4 regions of the Kosakonia radicincitans DSM 16656 genome follow, and region 2 is predicted to be linked to each of the others. Evidence: predicted binding sites of a transcription regulator. Region 2 holds the regulator's gene; each other region holds the start of a gene.
The links. The regulator PurR, encoded in region 2, represses purine synthesis genes. The targets are predictions, from matches to a motif close to CANGCAAACGTTTGCNTG.
Positions count from the first base shown of each region.

Region 1: a site for PurR is predicted at 2,638-2,655, ahead of Y71_RS20965 (nucleoside-specific channel-forming protein Tsx). Genes of this name have one in related genera too.
Region 3: a site for PurR is predicted at 1,909-1,926, ahead of gcvT (glycine cleavage system aminomethyltransferase GcvT). Genes of this name have one in related genera too.
Region 4: a site for PurR is predicted at 1,725-1,742, ahead of purM (phosphoribosylformylglycinamidine cyclo-ligase). Genes of this name have one in related genera too.

Region 1 covers NZ_CP018016.1:4,354,816-4,359,291, reverse strand. Annotated here, with positions in the region: gene Y71_RS30805 (type II secretion system protein) at 1-296, shown strand, start outside; gene Y71_RS20975 (type II secretion system protein) at 283-819, shown strand; gene Y71_RS20970 (prepilin peptidase) at 809-1,564, shown strand; gene Y71_RS20965 (nucleoside-specific channel-forming protein Tsx) at 1,618-2,502, opposite strand; gene Y71_RS20960 (SadB/YajI family lipoprotein) at 2,794-3,336, opposite strand; gene nrdR (transcriptional regulator NrdR) at 3,490-3,939, shown strand; gene ribD (bifunctional diaminohydroxyphosphoribosylaminopyrimidine deaminase/5-amino-6-(5-phosphoribosylamino)uracil reductase RibD) at 3,942-4,476, shown strand, end outside.
Region 2 covers NZ_CP018016.1:3,123,879-3,128,354, reverse strand. Annotated here, with positions in the region: gene punC (purine nucleoside transporter PunC) at 1-1,098, opposite strand, end outside; gene punR (DNA-binding transcriptional activator PunR) at 1,209-2,120, shown strand; gene purR (HTH-type transcriptional repressor PurR) at 2,140-3,165, opposite strand; gene cydH (cytochrome bd-I oxidase subunit CydH) at 3,465-3,554, shown strand; gene Y71_RS14930 (MFS transporter) at 3,719-4,476, shown strand, end outside.
Region 3 covers NZ_CP018016.1:837,916-842,391, reverse strand. Annotated here, with positions in the region: gene gcvP (aminomethyl-transferring glycine dehydrogenase) at 1-134, opposite strand, end outside; gene gcvH (glycine cleavage system protein GcvH) at 308-697, opposite strand; gene gcvT (glycine cleavage system aminomethyltransferase GcvT) at 724-1,818, opposite strand; gene ubiI (FAD-dependent 2-octaprenylphenol hydroxylase) at 2,241-3,443, opposite strand; gene ubiH (2-octaprenyl-6-methoxyphenyl hydroxylase) at 3,459-4,476, opposite strand, start outside.
Region 4 covers NZ_CP018016.1:1,442,610-1,447,085, reverse strand. Annotated here, with positions in the region: gene uraA (uracil permease) at 1-832, opposite strand, end outside; gene upp (uracil phosphoribosyltransferase) at 942-1,568, opposite strand; gene purM (phosphoribosylformylglycinamidine cyclo-ligase) at 1,804-2,841, shown strand; gene purN (phosphoribosylglycinamide formyltransferase) at 2,838-3,479, shown strand; gene ppk1 (polyphosphate kinase 1) at 3,815-4,476, shown strand, end outside.

The DNA of each region.
Region 1 (4,476 bases), 1.2 Mb from region 2:
TAATGACGCTGGTGGCACCGCGTTTTTTCGGCCAGACCGAATACGCGAAAGTCGTGGTGCTAAAACACAACCGTAATGCGCTGCGCTCGGCAATTGCGGCGTATCGTCACGATCGCCTGCTCGGCCCGGAAGAGCTGGAAGATCTGGTGAACAATGGTTATCTGTTTGAAATTCCGATGGATCCTGTTGCCAATACCCGCGATAACTGGGACGTAAAACGCGATGATGACGGCCAGATAACGGATGTCACCTCTCCCTCTCTGGAAGAAAAGAGCCCGTCAGATGATGAGGAGTAGCCAGCGGCAGGGGGGATTCACCTATCTGTGGGTGTTACTGATGCTGACAATGCTCTCGCTGGCACTGCTGAAAGAGAGCAGTTACCGGCAGGCGGTTTATCGGCAGCAGCAGGAAGAGGAGCTATTTTTCCGCGGCGTGCAGATCCGTAATGCCATTCAGCAGTATCAGAAAGCGGGGAATGGCTGTCTCCCGCTGAGTTTTGACGATCTGCTGCGCGATCCTCGCGGTAAAAAAGTGGTTTATCACCTGCGCCGCTGGTTTACCGATCCGTTGACCGGCTCGCGGCAGTGGGGGATGAGCTACGACAAGCAAGGCCGCTGGGTGGGCGTCTTCAGTAAAGGGAAAGGGCGGCCGCTTCGCACGGCGGCATTTCCGAAAGCGCTGGTGAATTTTAAAAAAGCAGACACCTATCCGAAGTGGATTTTTAAAGTGGATGATGTGGCAAACGCGCCGCTCCCGTCTGCTTGTCGCTCTGCCGACGGCACAACGCATGGCATAACGGTGAAGCAAGATGATCGGTAATACGCTGCTCTTTGCGTTATTAGGTGCGATCCTCGGCAGCTTTGCCAACGTCGTCATTTATCGCTTGCCGCGCATGATGCTGGGGGAGGCGATCAATCTGAGCTGGCCGCCTTCGTTTTGCCCGCATTGCCGGCAGCGTATCAGGATGCGTTACAACATTCCTCTGCTTGGCTGGCTCTGGTTGAAGGGGCGCAGCCAGTGCTGTCGTCAACCCATTAGCTGGCGCTATCCTGGCGTTGAATTCACCATGGCGCTGCTGTTTGCACTGCTGATCGGCTGGCAGGGCGTCAATGCGGCCAGCTTGCTCGATTTGTCGCTGCTGTTCTTGTTGGTCGTCATGTTGTTTATTGATTATGACTACCTGTTGCTGCCCGATAAATTGACGTTGCCCTTTCTGGGGCTGGCGATGTTATCGGCATGGTCGAAACAGCCTGACAGTGCAGCAATGAGCGGTATTGTTGCGGGTGCTGCGGTGGGCTTTCTCATTCCCTGGGCGCTGAATCGCCTGTTTCTGTGGCGCTGCGGACAAGCCGGGATCGGCGTTGGCGATATGAAGCTGTTTGCCGGTATCGGTGCCTGGCAGGGCTGCGAAGCGCTATTTCACATCATGCTTATCGCGTCGCTTTTAGGTCTGGTATATGGCTATTTCATTATTAAAGCCAACCGTTCGGAAGCTTTTCCCTTCGGCCCGGCGATCATTATTGCAGCCGTTGCCTGGCTGTTCCGGGCAATGCTGGCTGCGTGACAGGAATAAAAAAGCCGATCGTGCGATCGGCTTTTTTGTCATTACGCGCGGGCTTAGAAATTGTAACCCACAACCAGGTAACCACCCCAGCCGGTCGAATGTACGCTGAAGTCGCCGTTGCCGAAGTTCAGGCTGGCGTCGTCGTTCCACTGGCCGCCGTGGTGCCAGTAACGGGCAACAACAGAGTAGTGCCAGTGATCGTAACCCAGAGAGAGGATGTGGCTGGACGCGATGGAATCATTAGTACGGGTTCTGATGCCGTTGTTCGCGTTACCGCTCTCATCACCCAGATCGGAGCCCCAGTCGAAGTTGGTAAAGCCGATGTAGCTTAACTGGCCGCCCCACAGGGTGGTGATCGGTACAAAGTATTTCACTTTGAAACGGTAGCCGTCCCATTCGTTCTGGTTAGCGGCGCCGTAGTTCTGCCACTGGTATTTCGCATACACGTTCAGGGAGAGGCTCATCGGCAGGCCGGTGTCGATGTCGGTACCAAGACCCATATACCAGGTGCTCTGACGACCAGAGGCATTGCGGCCCATGTCGTAGATGTAGTTGTTCGCGAAGTACCACTCTTTGAACGGACCGAAGCTCAGATCGGCACCCGTCAGCTTATCGATGGAGAAACGCGGTTCGATTTCCATAAACAGTGGAGAACCGTGGTTCCAGATACCTTTCGCATCCGTATTACCACCGAAGAATACCGGCGCATCCGCATAACCGTAGAAGTCAAACCAGTCTTTTTTGGCGAACGCTTCGTACTCAAGGTAGGTATCGTTGCGGATCTGCGGTCCGAAACGGGTGTGATAGCTGCCCACCACGTTGACGCTCTGGTGCCACCAGTCGGAAACGTATTCAGGTTTAGCGTTATCCGCTGCGTTTGCAGTAAAAGACGCAGAAAGCGCCAGAGCAGCACCGGCTGCGAGGATTGTTTTTTTCATCTTTTCGCCACTGATTGATATCCCAGAAGGGAGTGAAAGAAAGCACGCATTGCAATTAAATGTTTCATATTTCTGTGCGCCTATTATAAGTATCAGCGCTCACAAAAATATGTGTTGTTTCACATTATTGACACATACGTAATCGATTGCGTTCACGTTTGCGTGCAATAAACGGGGCGATTGTACTGGCATTTACCAATATTGCAAATTCGTGAATGTGATGACCGAACGTGGAAAAAGAAGAAAAAGCGTTACAAAACGCAATAAAGGGCGACATCGTCGCCCGGGGAATTACTGCGCGCTGGCGGGCTGAATATCGTGGATACGGACGAAACCTAATTGCTCTGGCGTAATGCCGTTTAACTGCAACGGAATATCGACGTCGCTTGGCGCAAGCGTGCTGGCCGGTGCGTTGATGAGCTGATTCTGTACGTTAACTTCCTGGTAATTCTGCGTGGTGCCCTGAATCTGTCCCCACTCAACCGTACCGCTAAACGCCGGTAACGGATCGTTCGATTCGCCCTGAATGCGCAGCAGAACGCGGGTTCCGGCGGCATTTGGCGCGACGTTTTGCAAAGACATACGCAACATACCAATCTGGCTGTTCAGACGAGCTGGCGTGTTTGCGCCGGGCAGCAGATAGACACCACTGCCGGATTTCGCATTCAGCGCGTTCTGCTGGGTGATTTTCACCGTTTCTTTGTTCAGTTTGCTCATCTCGCTATTCAGCGTGCTGACGCTTTGATGCAACTGACGGACTTCGCTTTGCTGGGCGCAGGCACTGAGGGCAAAAAGGCTTCCCAGTAAGAGTGTTCTTAGGTAACGTCTTGTCATTATGTCTGTTTCCGTGAAAAGAAAGAGTGTTGTAATGGTAGATCGCAACGGCTGCGTTGCCATCGATCCATTATCTCAAAAACGGTCTGCCTTTGTTGTCATGCCAGTTCAGGGTAAAATAGATTTCAGTTAACTCACACGTCAGGACGCCGTATGCATTGCCCATTCTGTTTCGCCGTGGATACCAAAGTAATCGATTCTCGTCTGGTGGGAGAAGGCTCCTCTGTCCGCCGCCGCCGGCAGTGTCTGGTTTGTAATGAGCGTTTTACCACTTTTGAAGTGGCTGAGCTGGTAATGCCGCGCGTGGTGAAAAGCAATGAAGTGCGTGAACCCTTCAATGAAGACAAATTACGTAGCGGTATGCTGAAAGCGCTGGAGAAACGTCCGGTAAGCGCCGACGACGTGGAAATGGCGCTCAACCACATTAAATCGCAACTTCGCGCAACAGGCGAACGCGAAGTTCCCAGTAAAATGATCGGCAATCTGGTAATGGAGCAGTTGAAAAAGCTCGATAAAGTGGCTTACGTCCGCTTTGCCTCCGTTTACCGCAGTTTTGAAGATATTCGCGAATTTGGCGAAGAGATCGCACGCCTACAGGACTGATCATGCAGGACGAAATGTACATGGCGCGGGCGCTGAAACTGGCGCAACGCGGGCGTTTTACCACCCATCCGAACCCACGCGTCGGCTGTGTGATCGTCAACAATGGCGAGATCGTTGGCGAAGGTTTTCACTATCGCGCTGGCGAGCCGCATGCCGAAGTGCATGCGCTGCGTATGGCGGGTGAGCGCGCGCGCGGCGCAACGGCGTATGTGACGCTGGAGCCGTGCAGCCATCACGGGCGTACGCCGCCTTGCTGTGAAGCGCTGATTGCGGCTGGCGTCGCACGCGTTGTCGCGGCGATGCAGGATCCCAATCCGCAGGTGGCCGGACGTGGCCTTTATCGTTTGCAGCAGGAAGGCATTGATGTCAGCCACGGGCTGATGATGAGTGAAGCCGAAGCGCTGAACAAAGGTTTCCTCAAACGGATGCGTACCGGGTTTCCGTATGTGCAGCTTAAGCTCGGCGCATCGCTGGACGGCCGAACGGCGATGGCCAGCGGCGAAAGCCAGTGGATCACCTCCGCGCAGGCGCGCCGGG
Region 2 (4,476 bases):
CATTACAGTGGTGGTGGTAAACAGCGGTGTGGCAATCAGCCCTGATACCACCAGGCTTGCCAGGAAACACAACCCGAGTTGCAACGTATTTTGCAGCGCGGCTGCGCGGCCAGTCGCCTGGGGAAACGGGCGTAACGCCTGTGCTACCACAACAGGATAGATGGCGCCGTTGGCCATTGCCATAAAACAGAACGGGATCAGCAGTGCGGTCAGTGATGTCTGCGGCAGCAAACCCACAATCCAGGTGGCAATCACGCTTAATCCAAAGGCGCTCAGCAGCCACGGAAGCAGGCGCGAACCCTGCCATTTTTGCAAGGCAGCGCGGCAACCATAACCGCCAATCAGGAAGGCAATGGTCTGCGGTACGTAACTCAGACCAATTACTGACGGACCATAACCCATTTCGTGCAAAATGAACGGCGAACCGGTCAGCCAGGCAAAAAAACTGGCCGAGCAGGCAGCGTAGATGATGACATTGCCGCGATATGCTTTATTGCGCAGCAGATCGTAAAAGGTCAGCGGCTGTTCATGCAGCGCAGCAGGCTGGGCGGGCGCTTTCAACCGCCAGGCAGGCACCATCAGCACCAGAGTTATTGCCAGCAGAGTGGCAAAAATCGCCTGCCAGGAGAAGTGCGCCAGCATCCAGGCACCCAGCAGGGGGGCCAGCGCAGGCGTCAGGCCCACCAGCGGCATAATGGTCGCGAAGATACGGTTAACGCGGTGTGCCGGATAGTGGTCAGTGACCAGCGCCTGCCAGCTAACCGTAGCGGCGCAAACGCCGATTGCCTGTACGAAACGCAGCGCAAGTAACAGGCTGGCGTCCCGTACCCACAATGTTCCCAGACAGCCAAGTGCGAAAATAGTCAGCCCGCTCAACAAAATAGGTCTGCGGCCATAGCGATCCGACAAGGGGCCCCATACCAGTTGTGCGACAGCAAAGCCTGCCAGAAACAAACTCAGCGTGGCGCTGACGATGGCCGGGGAGGTTTGCAAATCTTGTTGTATCGCGCTAAACGCGGGCAGGTACATATCGGTGGCTAAAAAGCCCAGCACGCTTAATCCCGCGAGCCAGACTAAAAATCCTTTTCCAGGTTGCATTTGAGTTCTCATCTTGTTGCTTCTTCAGGGCTGTCGAGTGTAAGGAGTGCTTTCCTGCTTGTGAAACGCTAATATTTGCGCAGTGGTTTCAAAATTTTTGCAGGCAGATTATGTGGTCAGAATATTCACTCGAAGTGGTTGATGCTGTTGCGCGCAACGGCAGTTTCAGCGGTGCCGCCCAGGAGCTGCACCGCGTACCTTCAGCGGTGAGCTATACGGTGCGCCAACTCGAAGAGTGGCTGGCAGTTCCGTTATTTGAACGCCGTCATCGGGATGTGGAGTTAACGCCCGCCGGAAGCTGGTTTTTAAAAGAGGGGCGATCTGTTATCAAAAAAATGCAGATCACCCGCCAGCAGTGCCAACAGATCGCCAACGGCTGGCGCGGCCAACTGGCGATTGCCGTGGATAACATTGTGAAACCGGCACGAACACGGCAACTGATCGTCGATTTCTACCGACATTTTAACGATGTCGAGTTACAGGTTTACCAGGAGGTGTTCAACGGTGTCTGGGATGCGCTGGCAGATGGCCGCGTTGAGGTGGCGATTGGCGCGACCCAGGCGATCCCGGTCGGTGGACGGTACGCGTTTCGTGATATGGGCATGCTGAGCTGGAAATGCGTGGTCTCCAGCCGCCATCCGCTGGCATCAATGCCCGGCCCGCTAAGCGATGAAACGTTGCGCAACTGGCCTTCGTTGATCCAGGAAGATACGTCGCGCTCGTTGCCAAAACGTATTACCTGGCTGCTGGATAACCAGAAGCGGGTAATCGTGCCGGACTGGTCCGCTTCAGAAGCCTGCCTTTCTGCCGGGCTGTGTGTGGGGATGGTGCCCGCGCATTTCGCGCGTCCGCGGCTGGACAGCGGCGACTGGGTGGCGCTGGAACTGGAGAACCCGTTTCCGGATGCGGCCTGCTGCCTGACATGGCAACAAAATGACGCATCACCGGCGTTGAACTGGCTGCTGGAGTATCTGGGGGACAGTGAGACGCTGAACAGCGAATGGTTGCGGGAGCCGGAGTAGCGGCCCCCGCAGGGCGTGATTAACGGCGGTAGTCGCGGAACGGACCATCCGCCACCGAACGACGCTCGATCAGACGCGGATGGACTTCAATGGACTGCGACTCTTCGCGCTTGTTGACGATACGATCGAGCAACATGGTAAACGCCGTTTCGCCCAGCGAATCTTTCGGCTGATGGATGGTGGTCAGTGCGGGCGTAAAGTAGCGGGAATTACGCACATTGTCATAGCCGATCAGCGAAATATCCTGGGGAACGCGCAGCCCCATCTCATCCGCCGCGCAGAGCGCACCCATCGCCATAATATCGCCGCCGCAGAACACGGCAGTAGGGCGGTGGGACTGGTTGAGGATTTGCTGCATCGCCCGGTAACCCGATTCCGGTTCAAAGTCGCCCTGCACGATCCAGTTTTCCGGTACGGTAATGATCGCCTCTTCCATCGCTTTCATAAAACCGGCGAGGCGGCCTGCGCCGGTGTTGCGCTCCAGCGGGCCTGGAATGACGCCGATATCGCGATGTCCGCGCTCAATCAGATAGCGGCCAGCCATATAGCCGCCTTCAAAAGCATTATCAATGACCGAATCGGTAAAATCGGCTTTCGCCTCGCCCCAGTCCATCACCACCATTGGGATATTACGGTACTCTTCCAGCATGCTCAGCAGCGACTCCGGGTATTCGGAGCACATCACCAGCAGGCCATCGACACGTTTTTGCGCCATCATCGACAGGTAGGCGCGCTGTTTCTCAAGGCTGTTCCAGGCGTTGCCGAGGATCAAGGTGTAGCCTTTCTGGAAGCATTTTTTCTCTACGGCTTCGATGATCTCGGCAAAATAGGCGGCTTCGCTGCTTGTGGCCAGTAAACCGATCGATTTGGTGTGATTGACCTTCAGGCTACGTGCCACAGCGCTGGGGGAGTAATGTAACTCTTTAATCGCCGCCCATACGGCATTGCGAGTCTCTTCAGCGACGAAGCGCGTTTTGTTAATTACATGTGATACGGTTGTAGTGGAAACGTTTGCTCGTTTCGCGACGTCTTTAATCGTTGCCATCAGAAATCACTCCAGACCATATCATAAGCTCCTGATAATACTTAAGGTAAACGTTTGCCTTCCATCACCCTGAACCCCAGCAAAGTGAGTGCGGTACGCCGGGAAAAAGACACTAAACGTCAGGAGGGGAGTCAATGGCCGGTACGCTAATAAATTTAGCGTCGAATTTTGTCTTATCTTGAGCAAAAGGGGAAGCGCTAAAACATATCTCCTCCTAATTCCTGCAAGATTTTTATGATTATTTGTGCAAAAATGCGCAAACTCACTTTTTGTGGGGAAATGAAAATGGAGAAAAATTGATGAGCACCGATCTGAAGTATTCTTTGGTCACTACCGTCATTGTTCTGAGCCTGATTGTTTTCGGTGGGCTGACCGCCGCGCTGCATTGATCTGGCACGAGGGAGAGCCTTCTCCCTCGGCTTTCCCCGCCATTGTTATCACTTCTGCAATAATCTTTTGTCATTCTGCTAACTTCTGTTTTTTGTGATTGCTGTCATACTTTTGACTTCTGCGACAGTGTCTCCAACCGACACGGCTTTTTCGGAGTCAAACGATGAAAGTAAATTTCCCTCTGCTTGCCCTGGCGATTGGCGCCTTTGGGATAGGTACAACGGAGTTCTCCCCGATGGGATTGCTGCCCGTTATTGCCCGTGGCGTCGATGTTTCCATTCCGGCGGCGGGGATGTTGATTAGCGCTTATGCGATTGGCGTGATGGTGGGGGCGCCGCTGATGACGCTGCTGCTGTCGCACCGTGGCAGACGTAACGCGCTGATCTTCCTGATGGCGATCTTTACGCTGGGTAATGTGCTGTCGGCAATCGCGCCGGACTACACCACCTTAATGCTGGCGCGCATCGTTACCAGCCTCAACCACGGCGCCTTCTTTGGTCTGGGATCGGTTGTTGCCGCAAGCGTGGTGGCAAAAGAGAAACAAGCCAGCGCCGTCGCCACCATGTTTATGGGGCTGACTATCGCCAATATTGGCGGTGTGCCTGCTGCAACCTGGCTGGGTGAAACCATCGGCTGGCGCATGTCGTTTATGGCGACCGCCGTGCTGGGTCTGGTTGCCATGCTGAGCCTCTACTTTTCACTGCCTGGCGGCGGAACGGGCGAACGTCCGGATGTACGCAAAGAGTTGTCCGTGCTGGTTCGTCCACAGGTGCTGTCGGCACTGCTGACGACGGTGCTCGGCGCGGGCGCGATGTTCACGCTTTATACCTATATTTCGCCGGTGCTGCGCACCATTACTGATGCTACGCCGGTGTTTGTTACCGGGATGTTGGTGCTGATTGGCGTCGGTTTCTCGATTGG
Region 3 (4,476 bases), 2.3 Mb from region 2:
ATCTGCGCAATCAGGGCATTTAGCGAATCTGCCCCTACGGTGTTCAGCATCTCCTGCTGTTGCGATGCGTCCGGGCCAATATGCCTGCCGATAAATGCGGCGCGATTTTCAAGCTGACTTAACGTCTGAGTCATGAGCGATGGTTCCTGAAACGTGCGGTGAATCGTATTCGGAAATTATCTGAATACGCTAAAGCTTTCGCGTTGCAGGAAGGCGGCGATGCTGCAAATCCCCAGGCGCTTACATCAGTAAGTAACTGGGTGAGCGAGCAAGCCAACGCGCCTGCAACGTGAAGGATGACGCGTATTTATTCGTCTTCTAACAATGCGGCGTATGCCGTTGCATCCAGCAGCGCAGCAACTTCCGATTCGTCACTGGCTTTGATTTTGAAGATCCAGCCTTCGCCGTACGGCTCGCTGTTAACCAGCTCCGGAGAGTCATTCAGCGCATCGTTAACGGCTACGATTTCACCGCCAATCGGCGCGTAGATATCAGAAGCGGCTTTTACCGATTCGGCAACGGCGCAGTCATCGCCAGCACTAACGGTCGCGCCCACTTCCGGCAGGTCGACAAACACCATATCACCCAGCAGTTCCTGAGCATGCTCAGTGATGCCAACGGTATAACTACCGTCTGCTTCTTTGCGCAGCCATTCGTGTTCTTTGCTGTATTTCAGTTCGCCCGGTACGTTGCTCATTTTATTCTCTCCAGATAAAAATTACGTTACGCGACAGCTTTGCCGTTGCGCACAAAAACAGGTTTGGTCACTTTGACCGGCATTTCGCGGTTACGGATCTGCACAATTGCCGTTTCGCCAATTCCGGCCGGAACGCGCGCCAGTGCAATACTGTAGCCAAGCGTCGGCGAGAAGGTCCCGCTGGTGATCACACCTTTTTGCACGTTGCCGTGCGCATCAGTAAAGTGCACAGGTAACTCATTACGCAGCACACCTTTTTCCGTCATCACCAGACCAACCAGCTGTTCGGTGCCTTTTTCGCGCTGTTGCTCCAGCGCTTCACGACCGATGAACTGGCGATCCTGCGGTTCCCAGGCGATGGTCCAGCCCATATTGGCAGCCAGCGGAGAGATGCTTTCATCCATCTCCTGGCCATAAAGATTCATGCCCGCTTCCAGGCGCAGCGTATCGCGGGCGCCGAGTCCGCAAGGTTTTACGCCCGCTTTCAGCAGATCCTGCCAAAAGCTGGCGGCTTTTTCGTTCGGCAAGGCAATCTCGTAACCCGCTTCACCGGTGTAGCCCGTGGTCGCGATAAACAGCTCGCCCTCTTCAACGCCGAAGAACGGTTTCATTCCCTCGACCGCGCTGCGCTGCGCATCGGTAAACAGGCTGGCGGCTTTCGCCTGCGCGTTTGGCCCCTGAACCGCGATCAGCGACAGGTCGTCACGGACGGTGATATCAATGGCAAAAGGTTCGGCGTGTTGGGTAATCCAGGAGAGGTCTTTTTCGCGGGTGGCGGAGTTTACAACGAGGCGGAAGAAGTCTTCGGTAAAGTAGTAGACGATCAAATCATCAATCACGCCGCCCGAGGCATTCAGCATGCCGGTGTAGAGGGCTTTGCCGGGCTTCGTGAGTTTGGCCACATCGTTTGCCAGCAAATATTGCAGAAACTCCCGGGTGCGGCTGCCTTTCAGATCGACGATAGTCATGTGCGAAACATCGAACATCCCGGCATCGCTACGCACTGCGTGGTGCTCATCAATCTGCGAGCCGTAATGCAGCGGCATCATCCAGCCATGGAAATCCACCATGCGGGCGCCGCATAGCTTGTGTTGTTCATACAAAGGGGTCTGCTGAGCCATCTTGTCCTCGTCGAATAAGCTGCGCTATCACGTTTTTCGGCGGCGTTCATTTCGCCAAAACGACCAGCGTCAACGGCCATTTCGGACGCCGACGCAAACGTTATCTTTTGCCTGAACTTAACACCGAAAGCGGCACTTAACCATAAGAGAAAATGGGCCATCACATTAGCTTATGACCTATTTAGCTAAAAACAGCAACAGAATTTTGTGCCAGATAAAAACGAAATCACCCACACAAAACATCAATAAAGCGACGTAGTTGCGCCCTATTTCAATATTTCACTCCGCAAAAGCATCATTTTTTCTGCAGTGCGAAAAATCATACATGAGTAAATCTAATCCGAAAAACGAGGTGAAATTAGAATATTTCAAATGAGGCAGGGAGTCCCCTTCCCGTTTGCGGGAAGGGAAATGTGATGGGGTTAACGTAACCACTCCGGAAGGTCATTCAGGCCGAGCGCCTGGCGCAGCAGTTGTGTTTTTACCCCCGGAAGGGTATCCGCCAGTTTCAGACCAATATCACGCAGCAGCTTCTTCGCCGGGTTCGATCCGGCAAACAGTTCGCGGAAGCCCTGCATTCCCGCCAGCATTAGCGCCGCACTGTGTTTACGGCTGCGCTCGTAGCGACGCAGATAGAGATGCTGGCCGATATCTTTTCCTTCACGGCGAAGACGGCGCAGCTCGGTAATCAATTCCGCAACATCCATAAAGCCCAGATTTACGCCCTGCCCGGCCAGCGGATGGATGGTATGCGCAGCATCGCCCACCAGCGCCAGACGATGACCGGCGAAGTGGCGCGCATAGCGACCGGTGAGCGGATAGACCTGGCGCTCGCTTTCCACGCGGCACAGACCAAGACGATTATCAAAGGCCACGCACAGCGCCTGGTTGAACGTCTCATCGCTGGCCTGTTGCAGCGTTTTCGCTTGATCCGGCGGCAACGACCAGACGATCGAGCATAAATGTGGATCGTTCAGCGGCAGAAACGCCAGAATGCCATCGTTATCGAACACCTGCCGCGCGACGGCCTGATGTGGCTCCTCGGTGCGAATGGTCGCTACCAGCGCGTGATGGTGATAATCCCAGAAAGTTAGCGGAATATCCGCTTTGTTACGCAACCAGGAGTTCGCGCCATCCGCCCCGACCACCAGCCGGGCCGTGAGCATCGTGCCATCTTTTAAGGTGAGGAACGCGTCGTTCTCACCCCAGGCCACCTGCTGTAATTCGGCAGGGGCAATCATAGTGACATCCTGACACTGCTGAGCTTTATCCCACAGCGCCTGATGAATCACTGCGTTTTCAATAATATAGCCAAGGTGAGGATAGCCCATGCTTTGGTCGTCAAAGGAGATGCGGCCAAAGCTGTCTTTGTCCCACACCTCCATGCCGTGATAGCGTCCCGCGCGATGGGCAATGATGTTTGACCACACGCCAAGATGCGTCAGAAGTTTTTCGCTGGCGGCGTTAATCGCCGATACGCGCAGCGCCGGTGGTGCATCTTCCGCCAGCGGCTGCGGAACATTCTGCTCCAGCACCGCAACCCGTAAACCACTCCCCTGCAACCCGCAAGCCAGCGCCAGACCAACCATGCCGCCGCCGACAATCGCAACATCAACACTCTGCACTCTTTGCTCCTTTGATTAACGGGCTACCCAACCGAGGGTACGCTGCGCCAGCACATCGCGCGCCGGGGTAAATAGTTCCATCGCCATCAGCCCGATATTGCGCCCGACGACAAGCGGCGCCCAGCGGTTGGCAAACAGATGCACCAGCCCGTCGGTAACGCCTATGGTGGCGCTTTTGTCCGCCTGGCGCTGGTGACGGTAGCGCGTCAGCACCGGATAACAGCCGACATCTTTCTGCTTCGCCCATGCCTCCGCCAGCGTTTCCGCCAGCGTCATAACATCGCGCATGCCGAGGTTAAACCCTTGTCCGGCGATAGGATGCAGCGTCTGAGCCGCATTGCCGACCAGCACCGCGCGATGAGAAACCGGCGACGACGCGTTAGTCAACATCAGGGGATAAACGCTGCGTTTTCCGGCGTGTTCAATACGTCCCAGACGCCAGCCGAAAGCTTTTTGTAGCTCATGGCAAAAACGTTCGTCAGACCAGCCAGTCACCTGCTGCTGTTTTTCCAGCGGATGACACCACACCAGTGAGCAGCGCCCCTGCGACATCGGCAACATCGCCAGCGGCCCGTGCTCGGTGAAACGTTCGAATGCGCGTCCCTGGTGCGGAACAGAGGTAGTGACGTTGGCAATGACTGCGGCCTGGTGATAGGGCGTTTTCTGCCAGAGGATCCCCAGTTGCTCGCCCATGCCCGAACGGGAACCGTCCGCCGCGACCAGCAACTGGCCAATAATCAGCTCGCCGCTTTCCAGCGTTACCGATACCTGTTGCTCATTACGGGTAAAACTGCTGACCCGATCGGGGCAATGCAGCGTCACGCCCGGCGCATTTTGCAGCAAGGTAAAGAGCCGCTGGCCGATATCATGCAGCTCAACCACCTGGCCCAGCGCATCAAGGTGATAATCCTGCGCATCCAGCGTGACAAAACCGGCGTGACCACGATCGCTGACATGAACGGTTGAAATGGGCGTTGCACAACGGGCTATCGCCTGCCAGATCCCGACGCGCGCAAGCTGCTGGCACGTGCCT
Region 4 (4,476 bases), 1.7 Mb from region 2:
CGGAAATGATCGTCGAGAAACCGTTAGCAAACATCGAACGATGCAGGCCCGGATCGCGAATCAGATCTTTTTTGATGATATTCGCCGTCACCACCAGATGCCCCACGTGCTCGGCAATCACCACCAGCGCCGCAGGCAGAATGGTGAAAATGGCAAACCACTCGAAACGCGGCGTATAGAATGTCGGCAGCGCAAACCAGTGCGCCTGCGCGATCGGCGTGGTATCGACAACGCCCATGACGAAGGAGAGCGCGTAGCCCGCCAGCACACCAATGAGGATCGGGATAATCGCCATAAAGCCACGGAACAGCACGGAACCAAACACCGTTACGCCCAGCGTGACCATCGAAATGATCACCGTTTTGCTATCCGCGCTTTGGCCTTCAGCCGGCAACAGACCGGCCATATTCGCCGCCACACCCGCCAGTTCCAGGCCGATAACCGCCACGATAGCGCCCATTGCCGCAGGCGGGAACATCACATCCAGCCAGCCGGTACCGGCTTTCTTAACGATAAAGGAGACGATGCAGAACAAGACGCCGCACATAATGAAACCGCCCAGCGCCACTTCATAACCGAGCGGCAACAGCAGCAGCACCGGCGAGATAAACGCAAAGCTGGAACCGAGGTAAGCCGGGATTTTCCCCTTACAGATGAAGAGATAAAGCAGCGTCCCGATACCATTGAACAGCAGCACGGTGGCCGGGTTAATGTGAAACAGGATTGGCACCAGCACGGTCGCGCCAAACATGGCGAACAGGTGCTGCAAACTAAGCGGGATCGTCTGCAAAAGCGGCGGTCTTTCACTCACCCCGATAGCACGGCGCGTCATAATGTTTTTCCTCTGAGTGTTGTTGTTTATCTCCCCGTCCTTTGCGGCGGGCAGTTTATGAATCCAAAAAAAAGCCGACTATCAAAGTCGGCTTTCGATTTGTCATGCGTTACTTCGTACCAAAGATTTTGTCACCGGCATCGCCGAGGCCCGGAATAATGTAGCCGTGCTCATTGAGGCCCTTGTCGATCGCCGCGGTATACAGCTCAACGTCCGGGTGCGCTTTCTCCAGCGCCGCCAGACCTTCCGGCGCGGCAACCAGCACCAGAACTTTGATGCTGTGACAGCCTGCGTTTTTCAGCAGATCGATGGTGGCAATCATTGAACCACCGGTCGCCAGCATCGGGTCAACCACCAGCGCCATACGCTCGTCGATGTTGGACACCAGTTTCTGGAAGTACGGTACCGGCTCCAGCGTTTCTTCATTACGGTAGATACCGACCACGCTGATGCGCGCGCTCGGCACGTGCTCCAGCACGCCTTCCATCATGCCCAGACCGGCACGCAGAATCGGCACCACGGTAATTTTTTTACCTTTGATCTGCTCAACCTCCACCGGGCCGTTCCAGCCTTCGATGGTGACTTTTTCGGTTTCGAGGTCAGCCGTCGCTTCATACGTCAGCAGGCTGCCCACTTCTGAGGCGAGTTCACGAAAGCGTTTGGTGCTGATATCGTTTTCACGCATCAACCCAAGCTTGTGTTTGACGAGTGGGTGTTTAACTTCCACGACCTTCATACTCTTCTCCTTTCCCCTGACAGGTGGCAGCCACAAAAAAAATCGCCGGATTATACCGCTTTTTTTCCGTTGCGCTACAGATAGCCGCTTGATCGCGATCAATCAGGCTGGAAAATAGTATATCGGAACTTATAAGGTACGCCCGGCAATAATAGGCTCGCAAACGTTTGCCTGGGCTGCTAGAATTGCGCCGAATTTTATTTCTACCGCAAGAAAACGCGTGGGGACTGAAGCAGTGACCGATAAAACCTCTCTCAGCTATAAAGATGCCGGTGTTGATATTGATGCAGGCAATGCTCTGGTTGACCGAATCAAAGGCGTGGTGAAGAAGACCCGCCGTCCGGAAGTGATGGGCGGTCTGGGCGGCTTCGGCGCGCTGTGCGCTCTGCCGCAAAAATATCGTGAACCGGTACTGGTTTCCGGCACTGATGGCGTTGGCACCAAGCTGCGTCTGGCAATGGATCTGAAACGTCATGACACCATCGGTATCGACCTGGTCGCCATGTGTGTAAACGACCTGGTGGTACAGGGCGCTGAGCCACTGTTCTTCCTCGACTATTACGCCACCGGCAAGCTGGACGTGGATACCGCCGCCAGCGTGATCAATGGCATCGCCGAAGGTTGCCTGCAATCCGGTTGTGCGCTGGTTGGCGGCGAAACCGCAGAGATGCCGGGCATGTATCACGGTGAAGATTACGACGTGGCCGGTTTCTGCGTGGGCGTGGTAGAGAAAGCAGAAATTATTGACGGCTCCAAAGTGGCCGACGGCGACGTGCTGGTGGCGCTGGCTTCCAGCGGTCCGCACTCCAACGGTTACTCGCTGGTGCGTAAAGTGATAGAAGTAAGCGGCTGCGATCCGCTGACCACCCAACTGGAAGGCAAACCGCTGGCCGATCACCTGCTGGAACCGACGCGTATTTACGTGAAATCGGTGCTGGAGCTGATTGAAAACGTTGATGTACATGCTATCGCTCACCTGACGGGCGGCGGTTTCTGGGAAAATATCCCGCGCGTGCTGCCAGATAACACCCAGGCAGTTATCGACGAATCCTCCTGGCAGTGGCCGGCGGTCTTCAACTGGCTGCAAAGCGCCGGTAACGTCAGCCGTCATGAAATGTACCGCACCTTCAACTGTGGCGTCGGTATGGTTATCGCGCTGCCTGCCGCGGAAGCGGATAAAGCCATCGCCCTGCTCAATGCCAAAGGTGAAAACGCGTGGAAAATCGGTATTATCAAAGCATCCGATTCCAGTGAGCGTGTGGTCATTGAATGAAAAACATTGTGGTGCTGATTTCCGGTAACGGAAGCAATTTGCAGGCGATTATCGACGCCTGCAAACAGAAGAAAATCAACGGCACCCTGCGGGCAGTATTCAGTAACAAGGCCGACGCGTTCGGCCTTGAACGTGCGCGGGAAGCGGCAATTCCTGCGCATGCCCTTCTTGCCTCGCAGTTTGCCAGCCGCGATGCCTTCGATCGTGAACTGATGCATGAAATTGACGCCTACGCGCCGGATGTGGTGGTGCTGGCAGGTTACATGCGCATCCTCAGCCCGGCATTTGTTGCCCATTACGCCGGACGTCTGCTGAATATTCACCCTTCACTGCTGCCGAAATACCCAGGCCTGAACACGCACCGCCAGGTGCTGGAAAATGGCGATGAAGTACACGGCACCAGCGTGCATTTTGTGACGGAAGAGCTGGATGGCGGCCCGGTCATTTTGCAGGCCAAAGTCCCGGTGTTTGACGGCGACACGGAAGAAGAGATCACCGACCGCGTACAAGCGCAGGAACACGCGATTTATCCGCTGGTGGTGAGCTGGTTCGTTGATGGCCGCCTGAAGATGGAGAATAACAGCGCGTGGCTCGATGGCGTCTGTCTGCCTCCTGAAGGCTATGCGGCCGACGAATAATCGTCCCCCTTTATTGTTCTGCTGCCGGATGGCGCGATGCTTATCCGGCCTACGCTGTTTTCCTGGGCCGATATCAGGCCGGATAAGCCGAAGCCGCCATCCGGCGTCAAACGCGCCCAATGTATTCTTATCCCCGCAGTATTTTCATCACCTTAAGTCAGAAAAAAGATTACTGTCATACTTTTTTGGCACAGTTGGACATCTTAGGGCTAAGCTCGCCATAATAAGTTGTGTTATACGAAGGAACGCCAGCAACGTTCACCTGTCAGTCGCGGACACCGTAAGAGTGAGAAGATATTGCTGTGTCCCGAGTAAGAACCGGAGTGTAAACAGGAATGGGTCAGGAAAAGTTATATCTCGAAAAAGAACTAAGCTGGTTGTGCTTCAACGAACGTGTTCTCCAGGAAGCGGCAGACAAAAGTAACCCGCTAATCGAGCGCATGCGTTTTTTGGGAATCTATTCCAATAACCTCGATGAATTTTATAAGGTGCGTTTTGCCGAACTGAAACGCCGGTTGATCATCAGCGAAGAGCAAGGCACCACTACCAACTCACGTCATCTGCTGGGCAAAATTCAATCCCGCGTGCTGAAGGCCGACCAGGAATTCGACAGCCTGTACAACGACCTGCTGCTGGAGATGGCACGCAACCAAATCTTCCTGATCAACGAACGGCAACTGTCGCAAAACCAGCAAAGCTGGCTGCGCAACTACTTCAAGCAGTATCTGCGCCAGCACATTACGCCGACGTTGATAAACCGTGAAACCAACCTGGTGCGGTTCTTAAAAGATGATTACACCTATCTGGCGGTCGAGATCATTCGCGGCAACGATATCCGTTACGCCCTGCTGGAGATCCCGTCGGACAAAGTACCGCGTTTCGTGAATCTGCCGCCGGAAACGCCACGTCGCCGCAAACCGATGATCCTGCTGGACAACATTCTGCGCTACTGCCTTGATGACATCTTTAAAGGCTTCTTCGATTACGATTCGCTGAA